One region of the Desulfobacterium sp. N47 genome, then DNA from elsewhere that is predicted to be linked to it. Evidence: riboswitches for the same ligand, from Rfam matches in the RefSeq annotation. Region 1 holds a riboswitch; the other holds the start of a gene.

Region 1 (3,208 bases):
TTTAGCGCCAACTCTACCCCCTGCTTATAGGCGCGCGAAACATTAACCGGACGATAAATCAGATCATTTCCCCTCTGGTAGATAATAATATCTTTGGTATTTGTTCTGAACACTGAAGCATTAAAAACCACGTCCTTTTTGATTTTGTGCTCCATGCCCAGATTAAAGGAGTATATCTTTTCTTCGTCCAGATCAGGGTTTCCCCTCACTTGGTCAATAGAGCCATGACTTGGTTGATATAATTGATTAAAGGAAGGGATTTCCACTGAGTATCCGGCGCTTGACTTAACCACGGTATTTGATCCCAGGGCGTAGCTAAGCCCTGCATTGAAGGCAGGAAAAAACCCGAAATCATTGGTATGATCCCCCCTCAGTCCCAGAGTAGCCGTTAATTTATTTAATTCACGGTCATACTGGCTGTGAAAAGAAACTTTCTCTCTGTGATGGTCTCCTGAAAAGTTATGATCCACCCTGTTTGTTTCAGCCAATCCTCCCAAACGCAGGGCAAAGACTCCGTCCTCAGGCTTCCATGTGGTTTCAGCGCTTATTCCTGCCCGATGCTCATCAAGCGTTGATCGGCTGCCGGTCTGGGATTGGTCGTACAGATCCGTCAAATCCATGTAGGACTTTACTTTATATTCCATCATATCATCAGTAAAACCATTGATATGAAAATCCAGAGATCCTTTCTGATAGCGCTGCCTGGCGTCAGGCGTAGGATTGTCAATGGGACCGGGAGAGCCATGATAGGAATGAAAATACCTGCCGTTTAAGTCGTACCGGATTCCGGTTTGTCCTTCTGTCTGCCAGTTAAAACTTGCATTTCCGCTGTCGCTGTCGCTGTTGGGCCGTTTCCCGTCTTTATGACCGGCGCCTATGGTAAACAAGAGCTTTCCCGAATCCTGATGCAACATATATGAGGAAGTTATATTTGCGGCACCATAAGATCCGCTATTAATTTTCAAGCTTGCTTTGTCGCCATCCTTCTTTTTTGAAGTATTTCCCGAAAAATCTCCGGTAACAATATTTATAGCTCCTGCAGAACCTCCCGGACCAAGCCAAACCGGCACCGGCGGCTTAAATACCGTAATGCTCTTTACAATATCTATAGGAATACCGCCCAGATTTACCCCGCCATACTGGGCGGAATTGATCGGTCTTCCATCAATCAATACCAGGACAGAACCTGATCCGCCACCGCCCCGGATAGAGATTCTGGCCCCCATACTGTTTGTTCCCTGCGCTACATCCACACCCGGCATGGAACCGATGGCCTCTCCCACTTCAAGAAAATTCCGTTCTCTAATCTCCTTTTGGGTTAGTTCCACAACGTTTTGAGGGTGATTTTTCACATATTCGGAAAGACGTTCGCTTGTAACATAGATGGTATCCAATAAATGAGTGGCCTCAGCTTTAGTCTCCGCTCCTTGTTCCGCAAAAACCGTATTTTCTGCGCTTAAACAAAGTAATAAAAAAATGACAAGCGATATTTTAAAATTATCCCATTTCATTATGTCAGCCCCATAACCATCCGTAAAAAGTATATATTATACCGGTCTTCATTCTCCACTGTCGAAAGAGAAGTAATCAGCACCTCAAAAAAAGCAAAAAAAAATCCCCGGACCGAAATTAATCGATCCGGGGATATCCCTTTTTTATCCTCATGATCATATATGCGCTCTCTTGTCCGCGGAGTACACACAAATATTCAGGCAGGTCTTCTGACTCTCGGATCATCCGTTTAGCTACGCCTTCCCAGAAAGGCAGTTGTCAGTGACCAGTATTTAGTGGTCAGAAAACAACCGTTTATTCCAGTGGCCAGTGTTAGCTACAGCGCCAGTTTTTACTGATTACTGTTCACTAATCACTTTTTTATGCGGCTTTCGTCCCCGATTACAGCGGCGGGCCCGTCCCGGATTTACACCGGGTTCCCTATTAAACTAAAAAGCACCTGAATATGTATTTTCTTCTTTAATAGGAATTAAAGAAGTGCTTTGTCAAGATATTTTTTTTAAAAGATTACCGATCTTCTTTTCATCATTTGTGCTTGTGAATATGCTCGTGCGAATGTCCATGTTCGTGCTCATGATTTTCTGTCATTTTCAATTCTCCTTTTTTGGATGATTGATAATAGTTATAGATTAATACTCCCATTTGAGTTTGGCAATAATCATTTGCCTTGCATATGGATGATACATGTACACAAGCTCATCGGTCAGGTTGTCCACAGATAAAGATATCGTAACCTGCTTTAACAACTTGTATGCAACTTTTGCATCCAGAAAGAAGTAATCATCTACCCCTCCGTATCCGCCCCGATCATCCACGTTATTAAGTGTATTCCATGCCTTGCTTGAATACCTTCCTGCAAGGGTCAGAAAAAGCTTGTCTGTGGGGAAGCAGCTTACAACAGCCTTGGAAGTCCATTTGGGAGCTCGTGGGAATATTTTTCCTTCCGAATCCGGTAAATTGTCGTTTTTCAGTGTTTTTGCCTTCATATAAGCGATATTAAACATTGCATCCAGTCTGTCTACAAATAATCCTTTCTTTTTAAACTGGAACTCTACTCCCCGGGTTCTCACTTCGTCGATGTTTTGATAGTACGTCTGGTTTTTATACACGTCTGTTTGGCTGAAAATGGTATCCTCGGTATAATTTTCGAAAAAGCTGAGCCTTGCTTCTCCGGCCCAACCCACTTTTTTGCTGATGGTAAAATCCTTGGCAAAGATCTTCTCGGATTTCAGGTCGGGATTTGTCAAGGTTACGATTCCGGCACTGCTAACATTTGCGTAAAACAGCTCCCGTATAGTTGGAAACCGGTATGCCTTGGCCAGAGAAAATCTGAATCCCCAATTCGTATCGGGATTGTAGGCCACAGCAAATTTTGGAGAAAAATGGTCTTCTTTCCTGTCCGGCAATTCCGTTGTATAAACTGATCCGGATACATCTCTTGCCTTGATGCCGTCAAAACCGCGCCACCACTCGTATCGCCCGCCAAAATAGACCATGATCTTATCGGTTATATCCCATTCATCCTGGAGAAAAACAGCATGTGTGCCGGTCTTGCCCTCGGATTTGTCATTCAATGTGGTCTTTATCTCACTTTTCCAGTCGGACGCGTTCCACGTCTTGCTATCCGTAAAGTAATGATCGAAGTGGTAGCCTGCGGTCAGCGTATGGTCTTTTACGGCAGACCATTTCAAGGGCT
Region 2 (3,208 bases), on a different contig from region 1:
ATGCCGTTGTTTCAAAGGGATTTATAACCAACCCAAACAGCGGCATATTTTCAGAACCGAAAACAGAGTGATTCTCATGTCTGACCCCGGCAATAGCTTTCAAATACTGTGACGGCCTGTATTGAGCCTCGGTAAAGGCGCCCTGAGTGAACATATGAGCTTCAGTAGTCGTCTTAACCGACTTTACACCAGCAGCATCCAGATCAAACGATTTATTCTTCCAGTCAAAGTCCTTATATTCACCCCCTATCAGAAGATTACCTCCCTCAAAAGGATGTATATTAATATTGCCGTCAGTTCCTGCAATCCTGTTTGTTATCCAGTTTTCAGATCCTGTACCATCAAATGCATAACGCTCATAGTTATAATTATCCATATTTGTATAATGCCCTTTGATATTATAACCCAACCATTTCAAAGGATTGCCTTTTGCTTCCAATACAATATGACAGTCTTTATCACTGCTGTGATTCAACACCGATGATGAGTCATCGCTGTAAAATTTAATCCCTCCTATATAATAAGCCTGTGTGCCGGAAGGCGGCTCAACTCCGGGCACACCATATTTTCTGTACATATAATCACCATATAGACTTATATCAATAAAATCACTCTTATCCAGTAACAATTTTAAAGATGTATCGGTCTGCCTTAGATAACTATTAGCCCGAAATCCATCGGTTTCCATTCTGCCGGCAGTAAGATAATATCCGAAATCATCAGTTATAAACATACCTTGTTCTGCGGATAAACGATAAGTATCCTGTGATCCGTAACCGGCACTGACTTTAAGATCCGTAATGTCTCTTGAAGGCCGCTTTGTTATAATATTTACCGTACCTCCCATTGCTCCTGAACCATAAAGTAGTGATCCCGAACCTTTTACAACTTCAATCCGCTCGATATTATTAAGCGGTATTCTGCCAACATCTGCACTTCCCAATGATGGAGAACCAACATTGATACCGTTTACAAACACCTGGGTGGCATTGCCTCTCATTCCTCGAATATGCAACTCCTGTGTTGCGCCTCCATAATTACCGTATGTTTGCCAGTCAATCCCAGGCTCATTCGCCAATAATTCTCCTACTGACTGTGCCGCAAACTCATTTATATCCGTTTCGTCTTTTACGATTACCGAATTTGCGATATCTTTTCTCTTCTCCTCAGTCTTTGTAGCGCTGACTACTATTTCATCTAAAACCGGTGGAGACTGAATACCTTTTTTTACTTCTTCACAAAATACGGCTGCAGGAAACCCCAATAAAAATATAACTGACATAAACCCCGATAAAATCCTTTTCACTTTTCCCCCCCTTCTGAATTAATTTTAATAAGTTCCAGTCAGGTCCGGGCAAAAAAAATCCCCGGACCGATTATATCGTCCCGGGGATTACCCTTTTTTATCCTCAAGATACTAAGTTGCACTCTCTTTGCCGCGGAGATTACACTTTTAAATTCAGGCAGGTTTTCTGACTCTCGGATTAACCTACTTGCCCTGTTGAATAAAGATCCTTTTTTAAAAATTCAACAGGTACTGACCGCGCCTTCCCATCTGTTTATGAACAGACAGTGGCAAAATATGCGGCTTTCGTCCCCGATTACAGCGGCGGGCCCGTCCCCGATTTACACGGGGTTCCCTTTTATGCTCCGAAGGAGCGCCTAAATTTGATGTTAATCACTATGGGCACTTAAACTGAAAGTCAACAAAAATAATGTGCAAACAAATTGCTATAATACAAATATATATAAATACAACAAGTTAACATGAGCCTACCAGAACATGGACTTTCTTTTTGACTTTTAATAACATTTTAGCTAATGATATTATAAAAAAGGTATATAAACTTTGGAAAGTGATATTATAAATAAAATACATGCGCTTTCAGTCAACAAAGCACTTCCTGATAATACGCCATACAAAAGCATTTCACTAAATAATATTAAAAACATATCTGATGAGTCGGGAATAAGCCGCCACAAGATTGAGATTGCCTCTTTGGAAGCACAAATCATACCTGAACGTTATGTGCGAAATATGAAATCGTTATCTTGTGCAGATCAGGTAAGCCTCTTAAAGTCCAAAGTAAGTATTGCAGGCCTCGGAGGACTTGGTGGAACGGTTTGCGAAATACTTGCAAGGATCGGAATCGGAACCTTGAACCTAATTGATGGAGATATATTTGAAGAAAGCAATTTAAACCGTCAGATTTTAAGTAAGGAAAGTAACATTCCCACACCAAAGGCCGATGCAGCAAAAAAAAGAGTAAATGAAATCAACTCTTGTGTTTCGGTATTTTCTCATAGGATATATTTAAATGATGAAAACGCTTCAGCCCTTATTGAAAACTCAGATGTAGTTATAGACTGCCTTGATTCTATCGCAGGGCGTTTTGTCCTTGAAAAAGCATCTAAAAAAGCAGGCTGCTGTTTTGTATCAGCAGCAATCGCAGGAAGCTACGGTCATATCACCACAATATTTCCTGAAGATCCCGGGCTTAAACTCATTTATGGTAAAGCTCAAAATACACCGGACAAAGGAGCAGAATCTTCTATCGGCACACTGCCGCACTGTGTTTCACTGATAGCATCGCTTGAGTGTTCGGAAGCAATCAAAGTACTTTTGAAAAAAGGTGCCCTCTTAAGAAATAAAATACTTCTTATTGATCTTACCGACAATTGCTTCGAAATTATAAAACTATAAACAATATTTTCCCTTATCAACTTACCAACTTATGAGCTTACGAACTATCTTTCCCTTCCTCCCCTGAACCTTGATCCTTTCTCCTTTCTCCTTCCTCCTTCCTCCTTGAACCTTTCTCCTGGTTTCCCGGCTTATTTTGAGTTCATCAAAACCGAATGGAATCTGTTTGCCTGCAGACAGAATGCATCCAGCTTAGCTGTTATAACTTGAGGAAAAGAAGATCCATCGCTTTCAATAGCAAGAAACGGAAGGCTGTCAATATCAGAAAGCACTGCTTTAAGGCGCATGTCACCCGGACTTGCAGCAAGTTTATTCTCTTTATTCATTACTTCAGTTAAAATTGCTTCGGAAATTCTGTTTGGCATACATCCAAAAGGCCCTACCGATATTACTCCGCATGTATGTGAAGCAATCTCTGACAGTGAACTTCCCACAGTCAATATTGCTTCTCCTGTAAGTTCAGGTGATATATAAGGCATAGCGGTTTTTATTATAGATTTTGCA

What was found. Region 1 has a riboswitch for cobalamin ahead of VXK47_RS07505 (TonB-dependent receptor plug domain-containing protein). Riboswitches for the same ligand answer to the same signal wherever they lie in the genome.
Region 2: it holds a riboswitch for cobalamin, as region 1 does, so the genes downstream of both, VXK47_RS11950 (TonB-dependent receptor plug domain-containing protein) here and VXK47_RS07505 (TonB-dependent receptor plug domain-containing protein) in region 1, are expected to answer to the same signal.

What each region holds. Positions count from the first base shown of each region.
Region 1 covers NZ_JBAMMY010000122.1:495-3,702, reverse strand. Annotated here, with positions in the region: gene VXK47_RS07505 (TonB-dependent receptor plug domain-containing protein) at 1-1,511, opposite strand, end outside; cobalamin riboswitch at 1,695-1,970, opposite strand; partial or broken gene VXK47_RS07500 (TonB-dependent receptor) at 2,142-3,208, opposite strand, start outside.
Region 2 covers NZ_JBAMMY010000185.1:21,753-24,960, forward strand. Annotated here, with positions in the region: gene VXK47_RS11950 (TonB-dependent receptor plug domain-containing protein) at 1-1,282, opposite strand, end outside; cobalamin riboswitch at 1,446-1,681, opposite strand; gene VXK47_RS11955 (HesA/MoeB/ThiF family protein) at 1,850-2,704, shown strand; gene VXK47_RS11960 (acyl-CoA dehydratase activase) at 2,836-3,208, opposite strand, start outside.